DNA from 2 places in the Paenibacillus sp. P5_B5 genome. Region 2 is predicted to be linked to the other one. Evidence: riboswitches for the same ligand, from Rfam matches in the RefSeq annotation. Region 2 holds a riboswitch; the other holds the start of a gene.

Region 1 (8,241 bases), 180 kb from region 2:
ATTTACGTGATACAACACCTTTAAGAACCGCTTTGTTGTCAACGAGTGAAACATTATATGCTTTCTCAACAGCATGATTTACCGGTCCAAGTACTAAAGCAACAGAATCGTTATTCAGAATATCCGTCACAACGAATACGAATAGATCTAGGCCTTTATCCGCAATAATTTGGGCGATAGCTGCTTCTAACTCTGCTTGTTGAGAGAGAACATCATTAATATCAACTGCGTTTACTTGAGCAATTTCAACCTTAGCTGTGCCCATTTGGAATTCCTTCGCGTCAAGAGAGATGAGCTGAGCTATCGTTTTATCACTTAAATCAGCACCTGCTTTAAGCATGTTCAGTCCATACTCATCAGCAGATACGCCAGCGATTTCTGCTAATTCGCGTGCTGCAGCAACATCCTGCTCTGTGCAGGTTGGCGATTTAAATAAAAGCGAGTCTGAGATAATGGCAGATAGCATTAAGCCCGCGATTGTTTTAGGAACCGTTACCCCATTCTCCTTATACAACTTATTAAGAATCGTCGCCGTACAACCAACTGGCTCTGCACGGTAGTACAAAGGTGCACTTGTTTCAAAATTAGCTATTCTGTGATGATCAATTACTTCTAGGATTTGAACCTGATCGATGTCAGAAGCACTTTGTTGGCGCTCATTGTGATCGACCAAAATCACACCTTTAGCTTCATTCGCTACTGTTTCAGTAAGGCGCGGTGCATCTACTCCGAAATAGTTAAGTGCATACTGTGTTTCACCATTAACCGTACCTAAACGGATAGGCTCAACATTGAAACCTAAGCTCGTTTTTAAATTAGCATACGCCATAGCAGAACAGATGGAATCTGTGTCAGGATTTTTATGCCCGAAAATTAGAATTTTATCCATAGTATTACTCCTTAGTCTTCTTTATTTAGCATGAAAAGTATACCTTAGAACGATGTCTTCGATCAAGAAGAAAGCCGTATATATCCTAATCGATTATACACGGCATATGGTTATTTATGAAATTAATGATTCGTGAAAGGTCCTTAGTTCTGCCTTGAGATGAAATACAATGCGACCCAAATCAGAATGAAACCGAATATTTGAGCTACCGTAATAAGCTGACCAAATGCAAACCAGTTCACTATTACCCCCACCATCGGGAACGATAGTTCTGCAAATGTCGCGTAAGATGCTTTGGTCGTCGATAAACCACGATAGTATAGAATGATACTAAGTAACCCTGGAATAAATGCTTGGAGCATAATATTGATTGTGATCGTTCCCCATGCGGATGATGGGACACTCCAGCTTGGTGCTTCCACCAGTATTAAGGTACTGAGAAGTGGAACAGCTAACAAGAAGCGCAGTGACGTTACCGTCCCATACGACATTTTATTTAAGAGTAATCTACCCATCACTGTCGATCCACCCCATAAGAAGGCGGCACCTAAGGCAAGTAAGCTACTCGTACCCAATACGTCATTTACATTTCCTATTGGGATGCTCCAACCGAAGGTAAGCAAATATGTACCTGCAATCGCAAGTAGAATGAACCATAAGAAACCTTTGGGAAGCAATTCTTTGAGGATGAACCTAGCTAATATGATTGCAAACACCGGCTGTAGTTTCTGCAAGAGAAGTACAGCATTCATATTCCCGACTGCGAATGCTTCCGTGAACATAATTGTTGCGATTACAGAACCGCCCCAAGACAAGAACAGCAGCGCTCCAACATCTCGTAAGTTACAACCTTTTAATTCTTTGCGATGCAGCCATAACACTGGAACTGAATACACAAGTAGTAACAAGTGCTCAATAAATACAATTTGAGTTGATGTGATATAATCGAGGGCCATAATCCGGAATAAAGGGCCAAGTCCCCATAAGGCAGCAGCAAACATAACAAACCAAATGCCGCTTTTACTTACACGATTCCCGTTATCCATTTGTAAAGTTGATTGCGTTGTTTTCACCATATCCAATAACCTCCGAGGTTGTTGAATATAGGATCTTATTAAATTGAAGAAGACATACCTAATAATCCATCTTGTGGATTATTTCATGACTATTAGCGCATCTGAGCTGTTTTATGCATAACTCTGTATAAAAAGCTTGTTTGCGATCTTCTTCCATCCGGACTATACCGTCGGCCTTGGAGTTACACCAAGTCAGTCTCTAATGAATAAGCAGCATTACTGCATACGTCCATAAGAGAGTCGCGGGCTTGCACTTTACAGTACTTTACCGCCGATTGGGAATTTCACCCTACCCTGAAGATCCTAATTCAAACCTTTATTTTGTATTCTTATATTCTATCATTATAGCGAGTTTCACATAGAATACAACGCTTTAATTCCGAAATTATTAAAGTATAATAATATTGAATTATCAATTTTATATGAAGGGGTGATCAAGTAAATATGAGTGTGAAACCACTACATCACCTTCTAGAAGAACATAATTTCAACATACAGCAATTATATAAAGTTGTCGTTAAGAATAATTGGATGGAAGCAACGACTGGAGATAACTACTGGAATCAAGAGTATGCTCGAGCACTAACCAACTTTTATTAGATGCTTGCATCTTTGTAATGTGATTAAGATATTGTTATTACCACATGCTGATTTATTGATCATGGGAAATGCACTATCATTTCTTGTTGACATGCCTATCACCCAATGGTAATATTATCCTCCTGTCTATCAAAACTGAATTGGAGGAAACCATTTGTGATTAAGCTCAGTGGTATAAGCAAATCTTTTAAAGTGGCGAAAAGGTCCTCAGGATTTACAAATGCGGTTAAAGCGCTCATTCGCCCAGCGTTTACGCAAGTAGAAGCACTTCGAGATATTTCCTTCTCAATTGAGCCAGGTGAAATCGTCGGCTATATTGGTCCGAACGGTGCTGGTAAATCCACAACCATTAAGGTGATGAGTGGGATCCTCGTGCCAGATCAAGGTGAATGTACCGTTATGGGATACACGCCTTGGAACAACCGAACCGAGTACGTGAAGCATATCGGAGTTGTATTCGGACAACGTTCTCAGCTGTGGTGGGATGTGCCAGTCATTGACTCATTCGAGCTGCTGCGTGATATTTACAATGTCCCTCAGAATGAATATCGCAAAACGCTAAGTTTATTAATCGAAACACTAGATCTCCAAGAAATCATTCACACACCTGTCCGTCAGCTTAGCCTCGGACAACGCATGCGATCAGAAATAGCCGCCTCTCTCTTGCATAGTCCCAAAATTCTGTTTCTCGACGAACCAACCATTGGTCTTGATGCCGTATCCAAAATAGCAGTTCGAGATTTCGTACGGACCATTAATAAGGAGAAGGGCGTAACTGTTATTCTAACGACACACGATATGAATGATATCGAAGCCTTAGCTCAGCGAATCATTATGATCGGTAAGGGCAGCTTACTTTATGACGGTAATCTTCAAACGCTGCGAAATCAATTTGGATCACATAAAACAATTGCAATTGATTACCTTGAGAATCATCATAAACCATTGTACATCCCTGGTGTTTCGATCACCTCATGGTCTTCAGAACGGGCCGTACTGCAGGTTGACACTGGACAAATCAGAATATCCGAAGTACTTACTAGATTGTCAAATCAAGTCGAGCTCCTCGATGTTACGATCGATGCCCAGCCAATCGAAGACATTATCATTCAATTATATAAAGAGTACCAAATATCATGAGAGCTTATCTATCGATATTCAAGCTTCGCATGAGTACAGGTCTACAATATCGTGCTGCTGCTATGGCTGGCGTGGCTACCCAATTCTTCTGGGGCTTTATGATTATCATGATCTACGAGGCTTTCTATACGCAGTCCTTAGATCATGCACCCATCTCTCTATCTCAACTAGTAACCTATATTTGGCTTCAGCAATCCTTCCTTTCCTTCGTCATGTTATGGTTCAGAGATAATGAGTTATTTCAATTAATCACAACGGGTAATATTGCTTACGAGCTGTGCAGACCAAGTGACATCTATGGTTTATGGTACGCCAAGCTGCTTGCTCAGCGTATCGCAAGCGCCTTACTTCGAAGTTTTCCGATTCTTATCGTAGCCTTCTTTTTACCAGAGCCATATCGTTTTGCACTTCCAACTGATATTACGACATTCGTTCTATTTGCTATAACTCTCTTGCTAGGATTATTTATTCTAGTTTCTATTTCCATGCTCCTGTACATCTCAGTGTTCGTTACGATGTCACCTATGGGCTCATTACTCCTATTTGGGGTGTTCGGTGAATTCTGCGCAGGTATGACCATTCCGATTCCTCTCATGCCGATTTGGCTGCAAAATATCCTCAGTATACTACCATTCAGATGGACTGCAGATTTTCCATTTCGCGTCTATACAGGACATATTCCGAGTGAAGAAGCTTTAATGGGAATTACGATTCAACTCATATGGCTCGTTGTGCTTATTGGATTAGGTAAATTCCTAATGACGAAAGCGCTTCGAAGAGTCGTTGTACAGGGAGGTTAATGGTTATGAGACTGTATGGTAAATATCTGCTCATTCAATTCAAATCACAAATGCAGTATCGAACATCCTTTTATCTTCTAATGTTAGGCCAATTTTTCATTCCATTCACTGTATTTGCTGGCCTGTACTTCTTATTTGAACGCTTCGGACAGATTAAGGGTTGGGATTTTTATGAGGTAGCGCTAAGCTTTGCGGTCATTCATATGGCTTTCGCTATTAGTGAGTGCTTCGCACGTGGATTTGATGTATTCTCAAGTCTTGTTGTGAACGGTGATTTTGATCGTTTACTCGTTCGACCTCGGAGTACAGTCGTTCAAGTACTTGGCTGGAAGTTCGAATTCAGCCGTTTTGGTCGCTTACTTACGAGCCTGACCATTCTAACCTGGGCGTTAGTCAGCCTACCAATTGAATGGTCTATCCTTAAGATGATCACTCTACTCTTAATGGTCGGGAGCGGTGTATTCATTTTCACGGGTATCTTCATTCTTGCTGCAAGCCTTAGCTACTGGACCATTCAGGGCCTTGAAGTCGTCAATATTTTCACAGATGGCGGAAGAGAAATGTCCCAATACCCACTTAACATTTATCATAAATGGGTAACCCGCTTCTTTACCTTCGTCATTCCGTTTGGTTGTGTAAACTATCTACCCTTGATGTTTATTCTAGATAAACCTGAAGCGGACAATATCCTATACGCATTTGCTCCACTCGCTGGTTTCCTGTTCATTGTACCTTGCTTACTTGTCTGGCACATTGGTGTCAGGCATTATAGATCTACGGGGTCGTAGGCAGCAAATAAAGAGAATATGCTTTTTAGATTTAATTTGCTCCTTCCTTAATGATAAAAACAAGAACCGCTGAGACACGATTGCTCGGCGGTTCTTGTTTTTATTGATTTTTTATTGATATTTAACTAGCATATAGAAGATGAATTGCATTACAAGAGGAGCAGCTCTTCATCAAGCTTTTTGCAATAATAATCCTGGTTTGACACGACGATTCGTAATTAGAATACCGATAGCTGTAATAGCTTCGGCAACTAGTGGTACGAACCAAATTCCATTGACGCCGAACCAAGACGGTAAGATCCATAATAGTGGGAATACTAATATGAGTCCGCGGCTTAGAATAATAATTGTGGATCTAGTTGTTTGTCTAATAGATTGATAATATTCCGCATACACAATATTAAATCCTAGGAAAATATATTGAATAAAGAAAATCCCGATTCCACTAATCGTAAGCGTTAGTAGCTCCTTCGTAGTTACATCAAATAACATAACGATGTATTCCGCAAACAATATTCCGATCGCTACAGCAGCTATTCCGAAGATGAGTGCTGTTATTACAGCGATTCTCAACGCTTTTTTTAATCTGTCATAGAGCTCCGCCCCATAATTGAAGCTAGCGATTGGCTGCAATGCCGAACCTACTCCGAAGAAGATTAATAACGTCATAGAATGAATACTGTTGATGATCGCAAAAGCAGCTACGCCCGTTTCACCTGCATACTTAATAAATGCAACATTATATCCAATCGTCACAATTGCTACAGACATTTCTGTCACAAAGCTTGGAAAACCAATCACAAGAATATCTTTGATTATCGACCAGTCAAAATGAAGCTTCGTCCATTTAAGCACACTTTTTTTACGCAAAAAATGACATAACAATATAATAAAGCCTATCGCTGCTGACAAAATAGTCGCTAACGCAGATCCTCGCACTCCCCATCCATATATAAAGATGAAAATATAGTTGAACACAATGTTAAGAAGTGCTGTTGATATAAGCCCGATCATGGCTAATCGTGGATTACCATCATTACGGATGAAAATACTCAGCACGTTCTCCAGCACATAAATAATACCGAAGGTAAGCAGAACTTCTAAATATTCTAGTGTATACGGTAAGATTACTTCATTAGCCCCGAATAAATAAGCAAGCTCCTCTAGCTGCCATAAACATAACAACATTAGAATCCCCACGATTATAACGGCTAGGGTCATGGACTGTGAGAAAATAGATCTCGCCAGGTCCAGTTTATTCTCACCTAGTGCAATCGAATATAAGGTTGCGCCGCCCATCCCTATCCATAAGGATATGGAGAAAATAATAGAGAAGGCTGGTAATGCGACATTGACGCCTGCTAGCCCATTGGGTCCAACTCCGCGGCTAACCATAATCCCATCAATAATAATATTGATCGACATTAACACCATGCCTAGTACGGCTGGAATTAAATAGCCTACGAATAGTTTATTGATACTTTTGGTTCGAAGATCTTGATGTACGGTTACTTCACTCATGATGACAATCTCCTTTATCACTTGCTGCTCATCACAGTTTAAACCTTAAAGCAGCTTTAAGGTCAAGCAAATAAAAAAAGGAGATTTCATTACCTTTTTATGACAGGGATTTGTATTTCTGTAATATAATCTTCCGCATTACTCGTCATGGAGTAATCAATTAAACCTAGCTCTATCGAATCACCAGCTACTTCATAACCATGCCGCTTCATTTCTTCTAATAACAATTCATACGTTTCCTTAGTGTGTTCATACGGTCCATAATGGTTCGCACTTGCAAACAATCCTTCTTCTATTACTTCAGCTGTCTCAGCCTGAACCTTATTAGTAGTAGTATCAGTATGAATAAGGATAAAAACACTGTTACACGCTTGAAAATCTCTTCTGAGCAAGGCTTCTCTAGTTATCGTTACCCCAATTGTACCGACGAACAGGCTCACATCATGTAAATGCAAATTGTTCTGTAAGGTATTAATATAATAATCGAACATTTCATCGGTTATCCCGGGGTCAATAGCTGCCGAAGTAATCATTCGCTTCGGAATCTGCTTAAAGACAACTACATCCTTTTTACCTTGCAGCGCTTGATTAATGACACGGATGTTGTTGTCCATTTTCATAATCATATACGAGAGTTCCTTTTGCTTCTGAGCCATTAATTCCTTCTGCCTCTCAAGTAATTCAAGTGCGTTAGTCGGGGTACGCTCCTCCATGTACTGTTTTATTTGCTTCAAAGGAATGTCTAAGTTTCGCAAAAATTTAATCGTATCAAGCATAGAGAACTGATCAATCGTATAGTAACGATATTGCGTCTGTGGATCAACGATCGCTGGATGAAAAATCCCTTTCTCATCATAATAGCGTAAGGTGGATTCTGGAATACGATGCATTCTAGCCATTTCGCCAATCGTAAATCTTTGATTTGTAAGCATGATGTATAACTCCAATTCTGCACAAGCTTCGCTTATTTCTTATTTTCAAGATCGACAACAATTTGATTATAAAATCCATCATTCAGCTTATAGAAAATGGTAAATACAATTAAACAGATGATGACAACAACCATCGGTATAAAAGTCATTAAGGAAACAATTCCGGTCAATGTAAAGCTCGATTGCACCATATTTGGTGCAAAACCAATAAAAGTAAGCACAATTCCAATAATGAGTTCCTTCGTTGCATCACTAAACTTACCTATAAGTCCAGCTATAGAAACAATCGTGCTATTGCTCCGCTCTCCTGTCTTCCATTCGCCATAATCAATAATATCCGCGTAGAAAATTGGCATTAACGTTGTTGTAATCCCAAGTGCCAAATATAATAAGATTCCACCGAAATAAACAATTGGAACGAATGTACTTACAATATCTCTTGATAAAAATAAAATCAAATACCCAATAATTAACGTTGCTGCAGCTAGCTGAAAA
Region 2 (8,241 bases):
CTTGCTATGCAGGAGCAGAGTCCAGCGGTAAAGTGTTTAATATTGCATGCAGTGAACAAGTGTCGTTAAACCAGTTGTTTAATAAATTGTGTCGGTTGTTAGGTGAGAATGTAAATCCCATTTATATAGAAGCTAAAAATGGTGATATACGACATAGCTTGGCGGACATTCAGCTAGCCCAAACTTATTTGGACTATCAACCTCAAATTAATTTTGAGCAAGGTTTGAAAAAAGTACTAGAATGGTATCTTTATCTTAATAAAACTCAAGTTTCTGCCATTAACTCTCACGCTTTGCATTCGTTCTAGGTTATGATCCGTCGGACCAAACTTATCATCGTTGCAGTTTGCTGCTGTCTTATCTTGGTTGCAAGTCTTTTCTATTATTATTCATTACGAGATCAATCCATTATGAAGTCGCTCGATATCGTTAATGTTGCTAGCTTTGGTGCCAGTGGTAATGGTGCCACTAACAGTAGTACCGCATTTCAGAACGCAATAAACAGCTTGCCAAACGGTGGAGAAATCCGAGTACCTGCTGGTACTTATATCGTCCGAGATATTGTCATAAAATCAGGGATTCATCTTATTGGTGAAGGAGCGGCAACTGTGTTAAAGCTGCCTTCTGATAGTAAGGTATGGAGTATGGTTCTCATCACTGGAGGAGATGTACCAGCTAAAAATGTTGTTATTTCTGATCTAACAATCGATGGATCAGCTGATATGATAGGTCTGCGTGATGTTCAAATGCATGGCATTGATGTACAAGGCGGTAGCAAAGAAGTCTTGATCAAGCGTGTTCATTTTCAGAATATGTGTGGGGATGGCATCCGGATCACGGAGGATGGACAATTAAAAATTGTTCCACAGTATGTGAACATTGAAGCATCTACATTTGAGTCCATTGGTCGTCAGGATATTGCGGTTGTTCATGGCTACGATGTTAAGATCACAGATAGTACAGGAACCGGTTCGCTTGATATCGAGCCAGAGAAACCCCTAGTCAAGCGAGTTACGGTTATAAACTGCACATTTACTAGACTGGATGCAGCTTCTTCGAACAGATCGGCAGGAATTATTGTCAGGAACTCACGCTTTCAAGATGCTTTATTGTGGAATCTTAGTGGTATACATATTGAAAGTTCAGAATTCGGTCAAATGCGTATTTCAAGTGCTCGAGATGTAACAATACACAATAATAGAATGAAGATGCTTGAGATTTTTCCACCATCGGGTAAGAAGAGCACTGACATAACGATTACAGACAATATTATCGAGAATATTGCGAAAGATACAAACAGTCCGGTTGCAGGATTCTCCGATCATTTAGGTGTGGGAATCTATATGTGGAATGCACAGGATTCTATCATTTCAAACAATATCATTCGTGCCGAAGTAATAGGTATATATATATCATCAGGCTGCAATCAAATTTCCATCAAAGATAATACCATTGAGCTTGTAGAAGGTAATCTCCCCTCGGAGTACGGCTTATTTTCCATCCAAAATTCTAATGGTGTGACGGTCTCAAAAAACACATTTATCGGTTGGCAAAAGGGTGTTTTGGTTAACGATTCCAGACTTCAAACGAACAAAATGATCGGGAATAACTTATTTCGAGAGATTCAATAATACCGTAACACGGGTGAGTTACTACCTTGCTATTTAAATAGCAAAATGATAATATGCAGTCAACGAATTAAATTCATACGGGTGGTATTGCCCCCTTATGAATTAATTCTGCATTACTAATTTCATACAATCCTTCGGGGCAGGGTGAAATTCCCGACCGACGGTGATGCCTAGAAAGTATTTTTTACTTTCTATGTTATAAAGAACGAATCAATTAACTTTATGACAGTGGAAACAACACTCTAAAAATCAGGGTTGTTTTTTTCTAAGCTAAGTCCGTGACCTGTGGAGAACGCGAGATTTTTGTATTCTCCATGGCTGATCTGGTGCAAGACCAGAACCGACAGTATAGTCTGGATGGGAGAAGGAGAGCTGCATAGACGGAAAGCAACTTTTAATTTAAGTTGTTCTTTTATTCACATGCTCATAAAGTAACAAAGGTGGTTTTATTTGTCATACCTATAAGGTCATGACAAGTTAAATCTACTCATCTTCATGATGTTATTTTGTGATTCATGGTCGCCTCATTGCACTTGACATTTTCTCAAAGCCCCGTTCCTATATGGACGGGGTTTATTTGTGTTCAACGAAACAGATGGGAAAGCTGCTTCTTGATGATCAGGAGGTGTGATGAATGGAGTTACTCAGCGATACGTACTATATGCGACTTGCGCTAGATTTGGCTAAGAGCGCTACGGGGCAAACAGGGATCAATCCTGTCGTTGGGTGCGTGTTAGTGAAGGATGGCCGAATTATTGGTATGGGTGCCCATCTACAAAGAGGGGAAGCACATGCAGAGGTGAATGCATTACATATGGCAGGAAATAAAGCAGAAGGATGTATAGCCTATGTCACGCTTGAGCCATGTTCACATTACGGTAAGACACCACCTTGTAGCGATAGACTTATCAATCAGAAAGTCAAACGAGTTGTCGTTGGAGCACTAGATCCTAACCCTTTAGTAGCAGGTTCAGGAATAAAGAAGCTGCTTGATGCAGGGATTCAAGTTGATGTAGGCATTCTGGAGGAAGAAGCCATAGCGATGAACGAGGTATTTAACAAGTTTATCGTTACAGGTATGCCATGGGTAACACTAAAGCTTGCTTCGACACTGGATGGTCATATCGCTTCCAAAACAGGTGATTCCAAGTGGATCACCGGAGAAGCTTCGCGCGCCTATGTCCACATGCTGAGGCATCAGCATGTAGGCATTATGGCTGGCGCAGAAACTGTGCTCGCTGACGATCCGCAGCTGAGCACAAGGCTATCCGTACCGGCTCTGCAACCGGTACGGATCATCGTAGACGGCGCGCTGCGCGTCCCGCCGTCAGCTCGCGCGCTGCAAGGCACGGCCCAGCAGCGCACCATCGTGCTGACGACCACAGGATCGTCAGCCACGTGCCGCGCCGAGCTTGAAGCGCTCGGCGTTGAGGTGCTAACGTGCGGCGATGGCCCGCACGTAGATCTACCGCTTGCCCTCAGCGAGCTGGGCAAGCGAGACATCGCCTCCATTCTGCTAGAAGGAGGCGGAGGTCTTGCAGGCGCCATGCTCGAGCGGCGCCTGATTGACAAGATGGCGCTGTTCTACGCGCCTAAGATTATTGGGGGCGGCTCGAGCGCCCCGTCGAACTTCGCTTTTGAAGGTTTTGAACGAATGTCTGATGCGATTGAACTGGATCGCTTGCGTGTTGAGCAATTTGGCAGCGATATTTGCCTAATTGGTTATCCTAGATATAAGGCTGCTTTAGATTAACCTTTAGATTATCCATAATCTATGGCAACGTAAACGGCTGGGTTTTTGCACGATATTGGCCAATACTACGCTTTTCTATTTCATTGAAAGGAGGTGTCAGATGTTCACAGGTATTATTGAAGAAGTAGGCACAATGAATCGCGTAAGTAGAAGTGGTCAGGCGATGCTGCTTACCATTTCAGCACGAACGATTCTGAACGATGTAAAGCTAGGTGACTCCATAGCTGTTAACGGGGTCTGCCTAACCGTAACTGCTTTTGAGACAACTACATTTACAGTCGATGTCATGCCCGAGACGTATCGCAAAACGAATTTAAGTGAGCTAAGAGCTGGGATGCCTGTTAACTTGGAGCGAGCAATGTTAGCTGGTGGGCGATTTGGAGGACATATCGTACAAGGGCATGTGGATTGCACTGCAAAGCTAAAATCTCGTATGGTTGAAGAGAATGCAGTTGTGTTCCATTTCAAGCCCGAGCACACCGATCACATGAAATATATGATGCGTGGTGGTTCGATAACAGTGGATGGAATTTCACTTACAATTGTAGATGTATTAGATGAAGAGTTCATTGTATCCATAATTCCTCACACTCTTGCTGAAACTGTTCTTCATTTTAAGAAGCCAGGAGATACAATAAATGTTGAGTGCGATATTCTTGGGAAATATATTGAAAGACTGCTATTTGGGCAGTTGAACGGAATAGGAAATCCCAGGAACAGTAGTAAAACTGCAGAGAGTGGACGCATGAGTTCATTAACAGAAAGCTTCTTAGTCGATAATGGATTTATGTAAATTGGTCTGTGCAGCTATTGATAGGACCATATGCGTTGCATAGCGATCGTAAGGACAATCCGTCCACGCAGCTTACTCAACAAGATATCCACATCACCTATAGGAGGGGTTTATCAAGATGAAAGAGAAATTCGATTCAATAGAAGATGCCATTTATGATCTAATGTTAGGTAAGGTTGTTATCGTTGTAGATGATGAGGATCGTGAGAACGAAGGGGATTTTATTGCGCTTGCGGAGAAAGCGACTCCAGAGGTCATTAACTTTATGATCAGAGAGGGTCGTGGTCTTGTATGCTTGCCAATAACTGAGGAGCGTGCACAGGAACTAGACTTAGCACCTATGGTTGCTCGTAATACGGATAATCATCAAACGGCATTTACGGTTTCAATTGACCATGTAGAAACAACGACAGGTATTTCGGCTTTTGAACGTTCACATACGATTCAATCGATTACTTCATCTAGGGCGAAGTCATCACACTACCGCCGGCCAGGGCATATATTCCCGCTCATTGCTAAGAAGGGTGGCGTGCTACGCCGAGCTGGTCATACTGAAGCTGCAGTTGATTTAGCAAGAATGTGTGGGTCATATCCTGCGGGTGTTATTTGCGAAGTGATCAAAGAGGATGGTACAATGGCACGCGTACCTGATTTGATGAAAATTGCGGATAAGCATGAGCTGAAGATCATTACCATTCAAGCCTTAATTCAGTATCGTAACCTCAAGGAAAACTTGGTGCAGCGCGAAGCCGAAATTAAGCTTCCAACTGATTTTGGTGAATTTAAAGCGAGCGTATACTCGAACCGAGTGGATAAACAAGAACACATCGCGCTTGTGAAGGGTACGATTGATCCGAATATACCCACTCTTGTCCGTGTACATTCAGAATGTTTAACTGGAGATGTATTTCATTCCCATCGATGTGACTGTGGTCCGCAGCTTGAAGCAGCACTGCAACAGATCGAAGAAGAAGGCTGTGGAATTCTCTTATATATGAGACAAGAAGGCCGAGGGATTGGCTTAATTAATAAATTGAAAGCTTATGTATTGCAAGAGCAGGGATTAGATACAGTTGAAGCGAATTTAAAACTTGGGTTTGCTCCCGATCTACGCAATTACGGAATCGGGGCACAAATTCTCAAAGACCTTGGTGTACGTAAAATACGATTGTTAACGAATAACCCTCGCAAAATCAAAGGGCTTGAAGGCTATGGACTCGAAGTAGTTGAACGGGTTCCTATCCAAATGCAAGAGAATGATAATAATGAACGTTACTTGCGCACCAAAAAAAGCAAGCTTGGACATATGCTTCAATTTGAGGATTAATGTTTTAACAAAAACATGTCTAATATACCCTATCATTGTAACAAGAACTATCATTCTCAACAAAAGACAGCAGAAGGAGTGTTTCGATTATGCCAAAAATGTATGAAGGTCATTTAGTATCAAGTGGATTAAAATATGGAATCGTTGCTGGTCGGTTTAACGAATTTATTACAGGTAAGCTATTATCAGGAGCGCTTGATGCACTTAAACGTCATGGCGTGCAAGATGATGAAGTGGAAGTAGCTTGGGTACCAGGAGCATTCGAAATTCCATTCATTGCGAATAAGATGGCCACAAGCAATAAATATGATGCTGTTATTACCCTAGGAGCGGTTATTCGTGGGTCTACACCACATTTTGAATATGTATCGAATGAAGTTACTAAAGGAGTGGCTGCTATTTCTTTACAATCGGGTGTACCTACCATTTTCGGAGTATTGACTGTTGATTCGATTGAGCAAGCGATCGAACGTGCTGGTACTAAAGCTGGTAATAAGGGCTGGGAAGCTGCAACAACAGCGATTGAGATGGCTAACCTAAGCAAACAATTCTCATCATAATGATAGAAATCGCATCTTATTTACAATTAGATACGTTACTGTACAGAGTGCTCGCATTTCTACTGGCGTCCACTCTGTATAACAGCGTGTCCGCGTACACAACAAGCCTGCTAGGTGATCGAACAGCTCGTGAACAAGGGAGATTGTCTTTCAATCCTGCTGTACATATCACTCCTTTGGGGCTGGCAATGGTCTTGTTCGGTCCTTATGGCTTTACTAAATCAATGCCGATAGATCCGCGGAGATTCAAGAAATCTTCGCGATTAAGTTCAGTTATTGTTTGGCTTGCTCCAGCACTAGCGAATTTACTGATAGGTGTGTTGTTCTGGTTTATTCATCGCATGATCCTGACGAGTGGTATCGATGTCTCTACGATGGGGCAGTTCTGGTCTCAATTCGTGCAATTTAGTATGATTGTGAACTTAATGTATGCTTTCCTTCACTTGATTCCGCTATACCCACTAGGGGGATGGTATGCACTTCGCTCTTTCTTAGGCCTTGAACCTTATAACTCTATTAATCGTGCGAATGAGAATGCCGCTGGGCAGGAGAAATCAGGTATAGGTCGGCGTTTTTCTCTATGGGAAATAATCGGTTTATGCTTCGTGATTTTTCTTATGGTGGTTCCACTTGGACGTTGGCTCCTAGGCCAAATTTATGTTATTCTAGAACGATGGATATCGATTATAGTTGGAATTTAATTTTCAAGAAAATAGGAGGGGGGGACTTCAATGAAAGTACAATATAAGCTAGATGTATTTGAAGGACCCCTTGATCTATTGCTTCATCTTATTGATAAATCTGAGGTTGATATCTACAATATTCCGATAAAAGAAATTACGGATCAATACCTAGAATATGTACAAGCTATGCACGAGCTTGAGCTTGATGTAGCAAGTGAATTTCTTGTTATGGCGGCCACTCTGCTCTCTATCAAAAGTAAAATGCTATTACCTAAACCTCCTGTTATTGAGATTGAAGAAGGTTTATATGATGAAGAACTCGATCCTCGGATGGAGCTTGTTCAGAAGTTGCTCGAGTATCGAAAATACAAGTCTATTGCAGATGTTCTTCGAGAAAAAGAGGTTGAACGTAGCCTAGTTTTCACAAGAGAACCTGAGGATTTAGCTCCTTTCTTACCTCGTAAGCAAGAGAATCCTGTTCAAGGACTGGATGTTAATGATTTATTACTTGCTTTTCAACGATCACTTCGAAGATTGACGAGGCGAACTAGCGTTGCTAGAATTCGTCGCGATGAGATATCTGTTAAGGATAGGATGACTGAAATTATAGCGAAGCTAGAAGAAAGTAGTAAGCTGCTTTTTTCCAAGCTATTTGATTATGAGTTAACACGGGAAGAGATTGTTGTTACTTTCTTAGCCTTGTTAGAGTTAATGAAACGGAATGTCGTTATATGTTATCAATTCCAGACATTTGACGAAATCGTAATTATGACGCGAGGGGAGGGATACGCGGTTGAAATTACGGGAAATGAAGTCAGCTATTGAAGGGATGTTATTCGTTAGCGGAGATGAAGGCCTCGATGCCAAAGCCATTGCAGAGGTACTTGAGATTGATGTACATTTGGCATCAGAGCTCGTTCTAGATCTCAAAAAGGAGTTATTGCAAGGTCGTCGAGGGGTTCAAATTGTTGAAGTCGCAGGAGCCTATCAATTGACGACATTACCAGCACATGCCCCTATTTTTGAGAAGCTTGCCCATTCTCCTACTAGGTCTACATTGTCTCAAGCAGCTCTAGAGACATTATCAATTATTGCGTACAAGCAGCCACTAACTCGGATTGACATTGAAGAAATACGCGGAGTAAAGTCTGAACGTGCTTTGCAGACACTAGTGGGTAAAGATCTGATTAAGGAAATTGGTCGTGCTGAAGCGGTTGGTAGACCGATTCTGTATGGTACATCCAAGCAATTTCTTGAATATTTTGGTCTCAAATCATTAGCTGAACTGCCTGATTCTGCTGTGATTGAAGGTCAAATTGATCTTGAAGAAGAGACAAGGATGTTATTTGAGAAATTGGATAATCAGCAAATGACATTTGAAGATGTGGTAAGTAAGGTATGATCCTATAAAAAGCTTGTTATACTAACTCTGATGGAAGAAAAACCTTCCAATCGGAGTTTTTTTGTTGGTACGCCACTTTAGGTTCACCGGAG

Evidence for each region. Region 2 has a riboswitch for FMN ahead of ribD (bifunctional diaminohydroxyphosphoribosylaminopyrimidine deaminase/5-amino-6-(5-phosphoribosylamino)uracil reductase RibD). Riboswitches for the same ligand answer to the same signal wherever they lie in the genome.
Region 1: another riboswitch for FMN. It lies ahead of AC1DOK_RS00390 (DMT family transporter); the one in region 2 lies ahead of ribD (bifunctional diaminohydroxyphosphoribosylaminopyrimidine deaminase/5-amino-6-(5-phosphoribosylamino)uracil reductase RibD).

What each region holds. Positions count from the first base shown of each region.
Region 1 covers NZ_JBFULK010000001.1:65,056-73,296, reverse strand. Annotated here, with positions in the region: gene AC1DOK_RS00395 (manganese-dependent inorganic pyrophosphatase) at 1-889, opposite strand, end outside; gene AC1DOK_RS00390 (DMT family transporter) at 1,033-1,971, opposite strand; FMN riboswitch at 2,107-2,271, opposite strand; gene AC1DOK_RS00385 (hypothetical protein) at 2,410-2,565, shown strand; gene AC1DOK_RS00380 (ABC transporter ATP-binding protein) at 2,722-3,705, shown strand; gene AC1DOK_RS00375 (ABC transporter permease) at 3,702-4,505, shown strand; gene AC1DOK_RS00370 (ABC transporter permease) at 4,511-5,293, shown strand; gene AC1DOK_RS00365 (MATE family efflux transporter) at 5,465-6,814, opposite strand; gene AC1DOK_RS00360 (MerR family transcriptional regulator) at 6,904-7,746, opposite strand; gene AC1DOK_RS00355 (glycoside-pentoside-hexuronide (GPH):cation symporter) at 7,779-8,241, opposite strand, start outside.
Region 2 covers NZ_JBFULK010000001.1:248,831-257,071, forward strand. Annotated here, with positions in the region: gene AC1DOK_RS01250 (SDR family oxidoreductase) at 1-308, shown strand, start outside; gene AC1DOK_RS01255 (right-handed parallel beta-helix repeat-containing protein) at 312-1,631, shown strand; FMN riboswitch at 1,758-2,004, shown strand; gene ribD (bifunctional diaminohydroxyphosphoribosylaminopyrimidine deaminase/5-amino-6-(5-phosphoribosylamino)uracil reductase RibD) at 2,266-3,384, shown strand; gene ribE (riboflavin synthase) at 3,485-4,177, shown strand; gene AC1DOK_RS01270 (bifunctional 3,4-dihydroxy-2-butanone-4-phosphate synthase/GTP cyclohydrolase II) at 4,296-5,504, shown strand; gene ribH (6,7-dimethyl-8-ribityllumazine synthase) at 5,594-6,064, shown strand; gene AC1DOK_RS01280 (site-2 protease family protein) at 6,064-6,765, shown strand; gene AC1DOK_RS01285 (segregation and condensation protein A) at 6,796-7,572, shown strand; gene scpB (SMC-Scp complex subunit ScpB) at 7,541-8,149, shown strand.